DNA from 4 places in the Pseudomonas sp. NFACC43 genome. Region 1 is predicted to be linked to each of the others. Evidence: predicted binding sites of a transcription regulator. Region 1 holds the regulator's gene; each other region holds the start of a gene.
The links. Region 1 encodes FliA, which starts transcription of late flagellar genes. Its sites were predicted from a motif close to CTAAAGTTTNNNNNNNNNNNGCCGNTAA; they were not measured.
Positions count from the first base shown of each region.

Region 2: BT179_RS25085 (methyl-accepting chemotaxis protein) is a predicted target of FliA. The motif match lies at 2,363-2,390, and genes of this name have one in related genera.
Region 3: flgM (flagellar biosynthesis anti-sigma factor FlgM) is a predicted target of FliA. The motif match lies at 1,434-1,461, and genes of this name have one in related genera.
Region 4: BT179_RS12405 (methyl-accepting chemotaxis protein) is a predicted target of FliA. The motif match lies at 1,337-1,364, and genes of this name have one in related genera.

Region 1 is NZ_FPKK01000001.1:827,646-831,373, forward strand. Features, by position in the region: gene BT179_RS03575 (chemotaxis protein CheA) at 1-482, opposite strand, end outside; gene BT179_RS03580 (protein phosphatase CheZ) at 741-1,529, opposite strand; gene BT179_RS03585 (chemotaxis response regulator CheY) at 1,548-1,919, opposite strand; gene fliA (RNA polymerase sigma factor FliA) at 2,086-2,829, opposite strand; gene fleN (flagellar synthesis regulator FleN) at 2,826-3,656, opposite strand.
Region 2 is NZ_FPKK01000022.1:15,230-18,957, forward strand. Features, by position in the region: gene BT179_RS25080 (SRPBCC family protein) at 1-198, shown strand, start outside; gene BT179_RS25085 (methyl-accepting chemotaxis protein) at 372-2,252, opposite strand; gene BT179_RS25090 (sigma-70 family RNA polymerase sigma factor) at 2,507-3,007, shown strand; gene BT179_RS25095 (FecR domain-containing protein) at 2,997-3,728, shown strand, end outside.
Region 3 is NZ_FPKK01000018.1:17,619-21,346, reverse strand. Features, by position in the region: gene BT179_RS23475 (flagellar brake protein) at 1-484, opposite strand, end outside; gene BT179_RS23470 (flagella synthesis protein FlgN) at 576-1,043, opposite strand; gene flgM (flagellar biosynthesis anti-sigma factor FlgM) at 1,092-1,397, opposite strand; gene flgA (flagellar basal body P-ring formation chaperone FlgA) at 1,571-2,335, opposite strand; gene BT179_RS23455 (chemotaxis protein CheV) at 2,414-3,340, shown strand; gene cheR (protein-glutamate O-methyltransferase CheR) at 3,394-3,728, shown strand, end outside.
Region 4 is NZ_FPKK01000006.1:100,132-103,859, reverse strand. Features, by position in the region: gene BT179_RS12405 (methyl-accepting chemotaxis protein) at 1-1,259, opposite strand, end outside; gene bamE (outer membrane protein assembly factor BamE domain-containing protein) at 1,545-1,799, shown strand; gene BT179_RS12395 (lipocalin family protein) at 1,831-2,400, shown strand; gene BT179_RS12390 (formimidoylglutamate deiminase) at 2,513-3,728, opposite strand, start outside.

The sequences.
Region 1 (3,728 bases):
TCGGTGATATCGCCCGACTCTTGCGCCACCGGTTCTTCGGCGACAGGCTCTTCGACAGCGGGTTCTTCAGCCGGAGCGGCTTCGTCGGCCGATTGCGGCTCGGCCAGGCGCGACAGCGCGGCGAGCAGCTCAGGCGTGGCAGGGGTAATGGGCGAGCGCTCGCGCACTTCGCTGAACATGCTGTTGACCGCATCCAGTGCTTCAAGCACCACGTCCATCAGCTCCGAGTCAACGCGACGCTCACCCTTGCGCAGGATGTCGAACACGTTCTCGGCAATGTGACAGCACTCCACCAGCTCGTTGAGCTGGAGGAAGCCGGCGCCTCCTTTTACAGTGTGGAAACCGCGAAAAATTGCATTGAGCAGATCCGCATCGTCAGGCCGGCTTTCCAGCTCGACCAGTTGTTCGGACAGTTGCTCTAGAATCTCGCCGGCCTCAACCAGGAAATCCTGAAGGATCTCTTCATCGGCGCCGAAGCTCATTAATGGCTGCTCCTAAAACAGGTAGGTCGTGATGACGGTTAATCCCGGATCGCATTGGTGTCGTGAGCGTGCCCGGCAAGGCTTGCAACGCAGCATGGCGCGCTCTGGACTCCAACCTCTCGGGGTGCGCCCCACAAGGCGCAATCCGTCGTTACTCGTCGTTCATTTGGTAAGACCAAACCACACTCCTCGTGCCTGGGTCTTGCGCCTTGTGGGGCACGGCGCGATCGGTATTAACCGTTATCACGACCTACAAACTCAAAATCCAAGGCTGGACAACAAATCGTCCACGTCGTCCTGACCGGATACAACGTCTTCTCTTTTATCGGCATGAATTTGCGGACCTTCACCCTGGGAGAGATGTTTTTTTGGATCTTTTTCAGCGAGCATCGCCGCACGGTCATGTTCGATGCCCGCAAAGCGGTCCACCTGACTGGCCATGAGCACGAGTTTGAGCAGATTGCTTTCGACTTCGGTGACCAGTTGGGTCACGCGCTTGATCACCTGCCCGGTCAGGTCCTGATAGTCCTGGGCCAGCAGAATGTCGTTGAGGTTGTTCGCCACGGCGCGGTTGTCGGCGCTGCTGCGTGTCAGAAAACCGTCGACACGGCGAGCCAGCTCCCGGAATTCCTGAGCCCCGACCTCCCGCCGCATGAACCGACCCCAATCGGCGCTCAGGGCCTGGGCTTCGTCGCCCAGGCCGTTGACCAGGGGCGTAGCGCTTTCCACCAGGTCCATGGTGCGGTTGGCCGCGGCCTCGGTCAGCTTGACCACGTAGGACAGGCGCTCGGTCGCGTCGGTGATCTGCGAGACCTCCTCGGCCTGCGGCATGTTCGGGTCGATCTGGAAATTGACGATTGCGCTGTGCAGTTCACGGGTGAGCTTGCCGACTTCCTGGTACAGACCACGATCCCGGGTCTGGTTGAGCTCGTGGATCATCTGGACAGCGTCGCCGAAGCGGCCTTTTTCAAGGCTATCGACCAGTTCGCGGGCATGTTTTTTCAGGGTCGATTCGAAATCGCCCATTGAAGATTCGTTATGCTCCATAGCTCCCCCGTGGCGCCATTAACCGATGCGTTCGAAGATTTTCTCGATCTTCTCTTTCAACGCCTGGGCCGTGAAGGGTTTGACCACATAGCCGTTCACACCGGCCTGGGCCGCTTCGATGATCTGCTCGCGCTTGGCTTCGGCGGTGACCATCAGCACGGGAAGGTGCTTGAGTTTTTCATCGGCGCGTACATGACGCAGCAAGTCGATACCGGTCATGCCGGGCATGTTCCAGTCAGTCACCAGAAAGTCGATGCTCCCGCTGTTGAGGACCGGGATGGCGGTGGTGCCATCGTCGGCCTCAACCGTGTTGGTGAACCCAAGGTCACGCAACAGGTTCTTAATGATCCGCCGCATCGTTGAAAAATCGTCAACGATGAGGATTTTCATGTTCTTGTCCAATTCGACCTCCAAGCAGTCTTAAACGTGTCCAGCACCTGAACGCGCCATTTCAATCAATCCGGCACAACACTCGACAACGGTCCGGTGCGCACCGTACGGCGACTGATGGGAACTTGCCCCGCCAACCTCGTCCGCTGCGCTCCCCTGCCCGCTGTCAGCGCGCTCGCCACTCCCCCAAACGCCCCCGCAAACGGGCCGCGCACTGGCTGTGTAACTGGCTGACCCGCGATTCGCTGACCCCCAGGACCTCACCGATTTCCTTGAGGTTCAGCTCTTCGTCGTAGTACAGCGCCAAGACCAGTCGCTCACGCTCCGGCAAATTGGCAATCGCATCCGCCAACGCACTCTGGAAACGTTCATCTTCCAGGTCACGCGACGGCTCCATATAGGCACTTGCGCCATCCTCATGCAGCCCTTCGTGCTCGCCGTCCTGCAACAGGTCGTCGAAACTGAACAGGCGGCTGCCCAGGGTATCGTTCAAAATCCCGTAATAATCGTCGAGACTCAACTGGAGTTCGGCCGCAACCTCGTGATCTTTAGCGTCACGTCCGGTTTTAGATTCGATGGCGCGAATCGCGTCACTGACCATTCGGGTATTACGGTGTACCGAACGCGGTGCCCAATCGCCCTTGCGGACCTCATCGAGCATCGCGCCACGAATGCGGATACCGGCATAGGTCTCGAAACTGGCACCCTTGCTGGCGTCGTATTTGTTCGCCACTTCGAGCAGGCCGATCATGCCTGCCTGGATCAGGTCTTCGACCTGGACACTGGCCGGCAGGCGCGCCAGCAAGTGATAGGCAATGCGCTTGACCAGGGGCGCGTAACGCTCGATCAATTCGTATTGGGCGTCCCGTGCCGATTTCTTGTAGAGATGGTTGTAACCGCTGGCTGTCATAACACGGGCCCTGCTGTTTGTTGCACGAGACGCTCGACGAAAAATTCCAGATGCCCGCGTGGGTTGGCCGGCAGTGGCCAGGTATCGACCTTCTGGGCGATCGCCTTGAACGCCAGCGCGCATTTGGAACGTGGAAAGGCTTCATAGACGGCACGTTGCTTCTGGACGGCCTTGCGTACGCTTTCGTCGTAGGGCACGGCCCCCACGTATTGAAGCGCAACGTCCAGGAAGCGATCCGTGACCTTGGTCAACTTGGCGAACAGGTTGCGTCCCTCCTGTGGGCTCTGGGCCATGTTGGCCAGGACGCGGAAGCGGTTCATGCCATAGTCGCGGTTCAGTAGCTTGATCAGGGCATAGGCGTCGGTGATGGACGTCGGTTCGTCGCAGACCACCAGCAACACCTCCTGGGCGGCGCGTACGAAACTGACGACCGAGTCACCGATACCGGCCGCGGTATCGATCACCAGCACATCGAGGTTATCGCCAATGTCGCTGAATGCCTGGATCAGGCCGGCGTGCTGGGCCGGGGTCAGATGAACCATGCTCTGGGTGCCGGAGGCGGCCGGCACGATGCGAATCCCGCCGGGCCCTTGCAGCAGCACGTCGCGCAATTCGCAGCGACCTTCGATGACGTCCGCCAGGGTGCGCTTGGGGGTAAGCCCCAGCAGCACGTCGACGTTCGCCAGGCCCAGGTCGGCGTCCAGCAGCATGACCCGTCGGCCAAGCTCTGCCAGAGCCAGGGACAAGTTCACTGACACGTTAGTCTTGCCGACGCCACCTTTGCCGCCGGTCACCGCGATCACCTGTACGGGATGCATGCTGCCCATGTTCGTTCTTTACCTTGTCTTACTTAGACGGAGGCCACATTACTGGCTGCGCGTTCATACTGAACATTGCAT
Region 2 (3,728 bases), on a different contig from region 1:
ACACTGGTCTACAACACCCTGGGCATCGATAACCTGTGGGCATCGATGCAGGTCGAGCCCTTGGCGCCGAAGCGCTGTCGCGCCACCTGGACCATCATCGCCGACCACACCGACGCCCATACGCCGTCGGGCTTCAGGGACTTCCTGCAGGGCTTCGCCGATGAGGCGATGGGCAATGTGCAGGGAATGTTCACGTAAGCACCAGCCCCTTGCTCGCGAAGGTGATGATGCAGTCGGCGGTGATGCCCGCTGTACCGACGTCATCGCGAGCAAGCTTTCGCATTGAGTCGCAGCGAACTCAACATCCAGGCTCACCGCCAATCCCCTTGGGGTGCGAGCTTGCTCGCGATGGCGGTGGCCCGGCGACTGGGTCAGATCTTGAAGCTGTCCACCAGTTGCTTCAGGCGGTTGGCCTGCTGGGACAAGGCATCGCAATCCTTGAGGGTCTCATTGAGATTGGCCACGCTTTGCTGGTTCAGCAGGTTGATCTGGCTGACGTCCATGTTGAGAGTTTCCACCACGGCGCTCTGCTCTTCGGTCGCGGCGGCGACCGACTGGTTCATGCCGTCGATTTCGCCGATGCGCTGCGTCACGCTGACCAGCCGCAGGCCGGCCTGGTTGGCGACCTCCACGCTTTCAGCGCTGGATGCCTGGCTGGCGTTCATCGTGGTCACCGCTTCACGGGAACCCACCTGCAGGGAGGTGATCATCTTGTGGATCTCTTCCGCCGACTCCTGGGTGCGGTGCGCCAGGTTGCGCACCTCATCGGCCACCACCGCGAAACCGCGCCCGGCTTCGCCGGCACGGGCTGCTTCGATGGCGGCGTTCAGGGCCAGCAGGTTGGTCTGCTGGGAGATGCCCTTGATCACATCCAGGATGTGCCCGATGTTGTCGGTGCTGGCGTTCAGCGTTTCGATCTGGGTGCAGGAGAGGCTGATTTTCTCCGAAAGTTCGGACATCGCCTGGATGGTTTTTTCCACCACCTGGCGGCCGTCTTCAGCCTGTTCGCTGGCACCGCTGGCATGCTGCGAGGCATCGGCGGCGTTGCGAGCGATTTCCTGGGTCGCGGCCCCCAACTGATTGATGGCCGCCGCCACGCTGTTGGTGCGGGCACTCTGCTCATCCGAACCTATGATCGACGCGTTGGACGAAGTCATCACCCGCTGCGACAAGTCGTGCACCTGCCGGGTAGCGGAGGAGACTTCAGCGATCGAGGCGTGGATACGTTCCACGAACTGGTTGAACGAGCTGCCCAGCTCACCGAACTCGTCCTTGCTCTGCACCACCAGGCGCCGGGTCAGGTCGCCTTCGCCCTGGGCGATGTCCTGCATGGCGCGTCCCATGGTGGTGAGCGGGCGCATCAGCACCTGGATCAACAGGCTCAGCAGCAGCGCAATGGCCGCCACCGCGACGAACATCGCAATCAGCGCCGAGGTACGGAACTGGCTCAGCGGTGCATAGGCCTTGTCCTCATCGATCGACAGGCCGATGTACCACTGCGCATTCGGCAGGCCCGCCACCTGTGTGAACGAGAGGATCCGGTCCTGTCCGTTCAGTTCCACTTCCTGGATGCCTTTCTCGATGCGCACCGGCGTGCCGGGGTAGATGTCCTTGAGGTTCTTCATCACCTGGTCCTTGTCCGGACTGACGATGACCTGACCGTCGCCGCTGACCAGGAAGGCATGCCCGATGCCGCCGAAATCCACCGAGTTGATGATTCTCACCAGGGTTTCCAGGCTCAGGTCACCGCCCACCACGCCCAGCAGCTCGCCGTTGCGTTTCACCGGCAGGGCAATGGTGACCACCAGGCCGCCGACCGCGGCCATATAGGGCGGGGTCAGCATGGTGCGGTCGGCGGCGACCGCCTGTTTGTACCAGGGACGCTGGCGCGGGTCGTAGCCGTCGGGCATCTTCGCGTCGGGGCGCTGGGTGAACACACCGTTGGCCTGGCCCACGTAGGTGAACTGGAAATTGGAGGTCAGCGCCGGCTGGTCCACAAGCCCCGGCAGGTCGGCACTGACGCCTTGATGGGCGATGTTCTGCGCCAGGTTTTCCAGCACCAGCACCCGGCCGCTCATCCAGTTCTGGACGCTGCTGGCCGTCAACTCGCCGGATTGCTCGATGGACGATTCGAGACTGCGGCCGATGGTGTTGCGCTGCAGATAATCGTTGTAGAGGGTGAACAGGGCGAAAGCCAACACTACTACACCAGAGGCGGCCAGCAGGATCTTATGGCTGAACTTTAGATTCATCGATGAGGACTTCTTCTGCAGAGAGTGGGGGTGCATTCCGGGTTGCAACATTCCATGTGACAGCGCGGGCGGGAGGGAACCCCGCTCCATTTTGGTGCACGCATATTCCTCTGTCGGCAAGTTCGGGAAAAAAATTAGGACTTTAAAAAACTGGGCGACGGAAGGCCGCGACAGTCGAACGGTGGTTGCAAATTCTCCGGACGCTGATGACAATGCGACCTATTATCATTTGTGACACCCAGGGCGTCGCGTTCATGTCATCTCCCGAGTTTGCAGTGCAGGCGCTCTACATCAACCATCACGGCTGGCTTCATACCTGGTTGCGCAATCGGCTCGGCAACGCCGCGGATGCGGCGGACCTGGCCCAGGATACGTTCGTGCGCCTGCTGCAGCGCACCGAGCGCCTGGAACTCAAGGCCCCGCGTGCCTTTTTGCGTACCATTGCCCAAGGCCTGGTCATCGACCACTGGCGGCGGGAAGAGATCGAGCGGGCATACCTCGAAACAATAGCCCATCTGCCGGAAGCCGAAGTCCCTGGCGCCGAAGCCCAGGCCCTGATCCTGGAACTGCTGGAGGCCATCGCCAGGATGCTCGAAGGCCTGAAGCCAAAGGTGCGCCGGGCCTTCCTGCTGGCCCAATGCGAAGGCCTGACCTACAAGCAGATCGCCGAACACATGGGCATTTCCCTGCGCTCGGTGGAACGTTATGTCGCCGATGCGCTGTATCACTGCTACGTGTTGCGCTATGACCACTGACCCCATGGGCCGCCGCAACGGACCCTCGCAGCAAGTGGTCAGGCAAGCGATCAATTGGGTGCTGCGCCTGCGCAACCACGCCGCTCATCCGAGCCTGCGTCAACAGTGCGAGGTCTGGCGCGCTGCCCATCCCGAACACGAACTGGCCTGGCAGCGGGTGCAATCGCTGCACAGCGAACTGACCTCGAACCTGCGAGCCGTGCCCGGCGCCCACATCGCCCTCGAAACCCTGGAGAACAGCGCCCGGCGACTCGACCGCAGGCAGGCCTTGAAACTGCTTTCTGGCGTGGCACTGGTGGGCTGCGCCGCGTGGTTGGGCAAAGACCTGGGCGGGCAGCCATGGACCGCCGATTTCGCAACCGCCACCGGCGAACGCCGAGGCTTCCAGTTGCCGGACGGAACACGGCTCGAACTCAACACCCACAGCGCCGCCGATCTGGATTACACCTCGCAGCAACGCCTGATCACCCTGGCCCGCGGTGAAATCATGGTCACCTGCGGGCGCGATCCGGCGCGACCGTTGCTGGTACGAAGCCGACAGGGATTGTTCGAAGGCCAGGAGGGACGCTTCATCGTGCGCCAGGACAGCGATTGCACGCGCCTGAGTGTCAGCAGTGGCCGGGTGGTGATCCGTTCCCACACTGGCAGCGATGGCGCGCTGATCCAGGTGAATGCCGGGCAGCACTATCTCGTTTCCGCCTCCACGGCGACCGTGGCACCG
Region 3 (3,728 bases), on a different contig from region 1:
TAGCGGAAATATCCAGCAGCTTGCCGTCCACCGGTGACTTGAGCTTCTCGCCACCCAGTTCGATGCTCACCAGTTGCGCCAGTTTCAAGGCGGCACGGAAGGCATTGCGACGCTGGTGGTAGACCACTTCCTCGGGCAGGGCGCCGCGATAGCAGCGACCGTCGCTGGAGTCTTCGATGGTCAACGGCCCGTTGCCTTCCCATGCGATGCGCACGCCATCATGGAAACCCTCGACCCGGAACGGCTCGCCTGCCAGCAGGAAGCGTTCTCCGTCGCGGGGGATCATTTCGTCCAGGGCGAGGGCGTTCTTCTCGCGGTCGACATCGACCAGGTAACTCTGGAAGCGCTGGCTGCGTTCATGGAAGGTGATGATCAGCGGATCATGGCTTTCTTGCAGCATCCTCAGGTTGCCGGAGATTTCCAGAGGCGTGGTGAGAACCTTGGGGGGCTGCGGAGCATCATCCGCGTTTGAGGCATTGAACACGGGGGTCAATCTCCAGGCTAAATACGACTACGAATAGCCAGCATTTTGCCAGCATGTATCGCACGTTGATAGAGCGCAGGCATCGTTCGTTTCATGCCTGGCTGAGCGGGCGATGCTTGACCATTTTTGCGGTCGAGCCGCGAGCATCGTAAAGCGTCGGGATTTCACCGCCATTGAGGATGCGCAACTGGTTGGCGGTAGCGGCCTGCTGGACCTGGATCGACTGGCCGTTCTTGGCGTTGGCGGCCTGGCATTGGGCGAGCAGGTCGTTGAGCGCCGCGCTTTGGGACAACAATTGATCGCCGATGGGCGACTGGCTCGCCAGTTGCTCCAGTCCACCCTGGTTGGTGGGCAGGTTGAGGCTGGCGAGAATCTCGCTGCGCTTGCGGCCATGCTGATCGAGCAAAATGATCAATGCCTGTTTCTGCGCCAGAATATTTTCCAGCAGCGGCATGTCGCGACCGTGCAGCGCCAGGGATTCGGTCTGCAAAAGTTCCAGTAACTGCTGGACTGGAACGAAGTCGTCGATGATCAGTTGCAATAAAGTAGTGTCGTGCATGGCTGGCCTTGGGTCTTAAGCGTCCAAAAGCCTGGCGCAGGCGGCTGCCTAGCGCTGGGCTTCGAAGTTGAGCAGTTTGCTGGCTACACGGTTGCTGTCGACTTTGTAGCTGCCATCGGCGATTGCTGCCTTCAACTCGGCCACGCGGCCTTTGTCGACAACAGGTAGATCGCGCAGCTTGTCAGTGACCTTCTGCAACTGTTGAGCCTCATCGCTGAGGTGTACCGACTCCCCATTGCTGACAGTGGTGGCTTGCTCGACCGGCGAGGATTTTTCGGTTTCCTTGCTGGCGTTGGTGCGCGTGGTGCCTGTCAGGGGTGAAGAGCTGTTTAAACGATTGAAATCGATGACCATGGTAAAAAACCTCTGGGTATTTGGACGCTTGCCATGTTCTCGGCCATTCCCAAAAAAACTTTAGGCTCATTTATTCAATGAACGTGCGCACGTCTGCGCTTGCCTTGGCATAAGGCACAGTCTAGGGAACGGCGGGGGCAAGCGCCAGCTTTCTACCCGTCTCTACCGGATCGCTACATAGCCACTTCCACTTGGCCTGGGGCCATCACTTGCGCCTTGATGACGCGTTGGGAGTTGAGGTTTTTCACTCGGATCTGCTCACGCATGCCGCCGTTGGACAGCGCCTCGCCCGGCATTCTTACGGCCAGGGTGCCGCTACGGGCGGTGATGACGACCTGATCGCCCTTGCGAACCACTTCGGCCTGTTCCAGGTGCACGAGGGTTACCACCTGATCGGCTACCATTGGTCGGACAAGTTTCTGACCGATGGCTTCGTCGACGGAGGTCAGGAAGCCTTGGGTGATCTGGCTGACGTCGCGTTCACGCAGCGTCACGTCCTGTGGCTCGACGATGCCGGCCCGCTTGAGTGGGCGGGTCGTGGTGACGATCTCGCGGTACAGGCGCACCTGGGCTGGCACGAACACCGTCCACGGCGCGGCGCTGTCGCAACGAACCTTTACCGTGACCCGCCCCAGGGGCCTGGCCGGGCTCTCCAGCGAGGCAGTCAATTCCTTGTCGCACATTGGCATGCGCAGGCGGGGATCGAGCTGGTTGACTTCGATTTCATAACGACCTTCGGTTTGACTGGAGGCCAGGTAGTCTTCTACGGTGAATTCAAGAAAGCCCTGAGTGACGCCGATAAGGAGATCAGGCAAGGTAACCGGAGCATCGGCGAGGGCACGGCCGCCCGAGGCGAACAGGCAGACAGCCAGCAGCGCACCTAGCCAGTGGCGGCAATGAGTGGTCAAGCGTCGAGAAAATGTCGTTTGTGCGTTCATGCCGGTTGAATAGCAAGCCCCGTGCCGTTTAGTGATGAATGCGCGTCGGACACATTAGCGTTAGGTAGGAGTCAGGGCATGGCGGGAGTGATGGATTCGGTAAACCAGCGCACGCAGCTGGTCGGTCAGAATCGCCTGGAGCTGTTGTTGTTCCGTCTCGATGGCCAACAGTTGTATGGGATTAACGTGTTCAAGGTCCGTGAGGTGCTGCAATGCCCCAAGCTGACGTTGATGCCAAAATCCAGTCCCGTCGTGTGCGGTGTGGCGAATATCCGGGGAGCGACCATCCCGATTCTCGATCTGGCGATGGCCACTGGTGCCGGTGCGCTGCTGGATCAGAGCAATCCGTTTGTGATCATCACCGAGTACAACACCAAGACCCAGGGTTTCCTGGTGCGCTCGGTGGAACGCATCGTCAACATGAACTGGGAGGAGATCCATCCGCCGCCCAAGGGCACGGGCCGTGATCACTACCTGACGGCGGTGACCCGGGTCGACAACCAGTTGGTGGAAATCATCGACGTGGAGAAAATCCTCGCCGAAGTGGCCCCGACGCCGGAGACCATCTCCGTGGGCGTGGTGGATGCCGAAACCCAGCACAAGGCCATCTCGATGCGCGTGCTGACCGTCGATGACTCATCGGTGGCGCGCAAGCAGGTGACCCGTTGCCTGCAGACCGTCGGTGTCGAGGTCGTGGCATTGAACGACGGCCGGCAAGCGCTGGACTACCTGCGCAGCCTGGTCGACGATGGTAAGAAGCCGGAAGAAGAGTTCCTGATGATGATTTCCGACATCGAAATGCCAGAGATGGACGGCTACACGCTGACGTCGGAAATCCGCAGCGATCCGCGCATGCAGAAACTGCACATCATCCTGCATACGTCGTTGTCCGGGGTGTTCAACCAGGCGATGGTCAAGAAAGTCGGCGCCGACGATTTTCTCGCCAAGTTCCGGCCCGATGACCTGGCTTCCAGGGTGGTCGACCGGATCAAGGCCGCGGAATAAAGGTCGGGCGCGTCTTGCGCCCGGCAAATCAACACAATGAAAGAGGCGGTATCTTGTCTACGGGTAATTTGGATTTCGAACAGTTCCGGGTCTTCCTGGAAAAAGCCTGTGGCATCTTGCTTGGTGAAAACAAGCAATACCTGGTGTCGAGCCGTCTCAACAAATTGATGGAGCAACAGGGCCTCAAGTCGTTGGGTGAGCTGGTGCAACGTATCCAGACCCAACCGCGCAGCGGTTTGCGCGAAATGGTGGTGGACGCCATGACCACCAACGAAACCCTGTGGTTTCGCGATACCTATCCCTTCGAGGTGTTGAAGAGCAAGGTCTTGCCGGCGGCCATCAAGGCCAGCCCGGGCCAACGCCTGCGGATCTGGTCGGCGGCCTGTTC
Region 4 (3,728 bases), on a different contig from region 1:
TTGCGGGCCTCGCTGGAGTGCTGCGAGGCGAGGGCGGCGTTCTGGGCGATTTCCTGGGCGGCGGCGCCGAGCTGGTTGATGGCTGCGGCAACGCTACTGGTGCGCGAGGCTTGCTGGTCGGAATTGAACATCGAGGAATTGGAGGCACTGACCACGCGCAGGGCGACTTCGTTGACCTGGCCGGTGGCCGAAGCCACTTCGCGGATCGAGGTGTGAATGCGTTCGACAAAGCGGTTGAACGATGTGCCCAGGGCGCCGAATTCGTCGTGGCCATGGATGGTCAGGCGCCGGGTCAGGTCGCCTTCGCCTTCGGCGATGTCATGCATCGCGCGGCCCATGGTCAGCAATGGCTGCATCAGCACGCGGATCAACATGCCCAGCAGGGCAATGATGAACACCACGGCGATGGCCATGGCGATCAATGCCGAGGTGCGGAATTCGCTGAGCATCGCCAGCGCCGTGTCCTTGTCCAGTACCAGTGCCACATACCAATCGGCGCCCGGCACGCCATTGACGCGGGTGAAGGACATGAACTGGGTCTTGCCGTCGAGTTCGACTTCCTTCATGCCCGGGCTGACTTGTGGTGCGCCGTTGGGGTAGGCCTCGGCCAGGGTCTTGAGCACACGCTTGCTGTCGGGGTGGATCAGGATCTTGCCGTCGGCGCTGACGATGAAGGCATGGCCATGGCCCCCGAAGTTCAGCGAGTTGATGATGGCGCTGACGCTCGACAGGTCGATGTCCGCACCGGCCACGCCGATCATCTGGTTCTGATGCTGGACCGGGGTGGCGACAGTGATCACCAGTTTGCCGGATGAGGCCGCGATGTAGGGTTCGGTGACGATGGTCTGTTGAGCGCTGTTGGCGGCCTTGTACCAGCCACGGGCACGGGGGTCGTAGTCGGCGGCGCGATTACCGGCCGGAACCGAAAACATCACGCCGTCGGTGCCGCCGAAGTAGCTGAGCTGGAAATTGCCGGTGTACGCCGGCAGGCCGACCGCGCGTTTGAGGCTGTCGGCGCTGCTGCCGTCCACGGCGATCTGCTGTGCCAGCGACTGGAGCAACTGGATGCGACCCTCGACCCAGGTCTGGATGTTGCGGCTGGTCAGGCTGCCGAGTTCCTGCATGGAGGTTTCGGTGCTGGTGTGCAGGCTCTGGCGCTGGCGATAGTCGTTGAACAGGATGAAACAGGCGAATGCGACGGCCACCACGAGGGCGGCAGCCAACAGAATTTTGTGGCTGAATTTCATGTTTCTGGTCATTAAGAAAGCTACCGAACAGAAGCTGGTCAGGAAGGGGGCGTCAATGTGCCATAACGCGATTTTTGGCGCTGGTCTTTTTATCGGCTCCCCGGCGTCGCGATTCAGGTGCTGATGACGTATTCCCGACGAAATGCACGACGCCGTCACAAACTGGTTGATTTACCGACGAAGTGCCTGGGTTTGGCCCAATAAATAGCCGGTTCCCCGGGGAACCAGATGACGGTTTTCTCTTCTAAGGTTCTGGTTGGCACCCTGCCACCTCCCTTCCGCTCCAGGAGTTACCCGATGTCCCTGCGTTCTATCGCGTTGTTGTCTTTGTGCGTCTTTCTGGCCGCCTGCAGCAAAGTCAACCAGGAAAACTATTCGAAGCTGTCGGCCGGCATGTCCAAGGCCGAAGTCGAAACGTTACTGGGGAAACCGACCGATTGTTCGGGCGCGCTCGGCATGTCCAGTTGCACCTGGGGCGACCAGAAAAGCTTTATCAGCGTGCAGTATGCCGGTGACAAAGTGTTGATGTTTTCCGGCCAAGGCCTGAAGTAAACCGAGGCCAGAGGCCTGCGGGAGAAAAATAATGATGCGGTTATTGTTAGTGCTTTTAGCTGGCCTGGTACTGGCCGGCTGTGCCACTTCTGGCGAAGACCCGTTGGCGCCCAAGACCGTCAACAGTGTCAATCTCAAGCGTTACCAAGGGACCTGGTACGAGTTGGCCCGCCTGCCAATGTATTTCCAGCGCAACTGCGCGCAATCGGAAGCTCACTACACCCTCAAGCCCGACGGCAACCTGGGTGTACTCAATCGCTGCCTGACTTCGGACTGGCAGTGGGAAGAAGCCAAGGGCACCGCCAAGCCACAGGTGCCGGGCAAGACCGACAAGCTCTGGGTCGAGTTCGATACCTGGTTTTCCCGCATCCTGCCGGGTGTGGCAAAGGGGCAATATTGGGTGCTGTACGTCAGCGAAGACTACAAGACCGCCATCGTGGGTGACCCGAGCCGACGCTACATGTGGCTGCTGTCCCGTACGCCCACCGTCAATGTCGACGTTCGTGAAGAACTGCTCAGCAGGGCGCGCCAGCAAGGCTACGACACGACACGGTTGATCTGGCGTGCGTCGGATCGGCAGATGGCCCGAACCTCGGATTGAACCGCTTCGAAGAACCCCTGTGGGAGCGAGCCTGCTCGCGATGACGGGCGTCCAGTCAACCTCGTGTTGAATGCGAAGGCCTCATCGCGAGCAGGCTCGCTCCCGCATTTCGTCAGTCCAGGAGTTCGCGCAAGACTTGGGCAAACGCCCGGGCGCTTTCTTCTTCCCCGGCATGACGTCCATCGCGCACGACCCATTGCCCGCCGACCATCACATCACGCACCTGACGATCCCCGCCGGCAAACAGCCAGCGATTGAGTATCCCGTCGCCCCTGGCAGTGGCCAGGTAAGGGTCGTTGCCGTCGAGCACCAGCCAGTCGGCGCGTTTGCCGACGTCGAGGGCACCGACCGCTTGCCCCAGCGCCTGGGCGCCGCCTTCCAGGGCCGCATCGAACAAGGTGCGGCCGACCATTGGCTGGTCTGGTCGATACAGGCGGTTGCGCCGTTGATCCCGCAGGCGCTGGCCGTATTCCAGCCAACGCAATTCCTCCACTACGCTCAATGACACATGGCTGTCGGAACCGATGCCCAGGCGTCCACCTTGGGCGATGAAATCCACCGCCGGGAAAATACCGTCGCCCAGGTTGGCTTCGGTGGTCAGGCACAGGCCGGCGATCGCCCGGCTCCTGGCCATGAGGGCGACTTCGTCGGCGTTGGCGTGGGTGGCATGCACCAGGCACCAGCGCGGGTCGACCTCGACGTTTTCGTACAGCCATTGCAACGGACGGGCGCCACTCCAGCCCAGGCAATCGTCGACTTCCTTTTGCTGCTCGGCGATATGGATGTGCACCGGGCAATGGCGGTCGCTCGCGGCCAGCACGTCCTGGATCTGCCCGGGCGTCACGGCACGCAATGAGTGGAAGCACAGGCCTAGCGCCTGGGTCGGTTGTGCAGCCAGAATCGGCTGCAAGCGTGTTTGCAGCTTGAGGTAGTTTTCGGTGCTGTTGATGAAGCGGCGTTGCCCTTCGTTGGGTGCCTGGCCTCCGAAACCGGAGTGGCTGTAGAGCACTGGCAGTAGGGTCAGCCCGATGCCGGCCGCCTGGGCGGCGTGGCTGATGCGCAAGGCCAGTTCAGCCGGGTCGGCATAGGGTGTGCCGTCGGTATCGTGGTGCACATAGTGGAATTCGGCGACCGAGGTGTAACCGGCCTTGAGCATTTCGATGTACAACTGCCGGGCAATGATGCCCAGTTGATCGGGGCTGATTTTCCCGACGAGACGATACATCAGGTCGCGCCAGGTCCAGAAACTGTCGTTGGGGTTGCCCGCCACTTCCGCCAGCCCGGCCATGGCCCGTTGGAAGGCATGGGAGTGCAGGTTCGGCATGCCC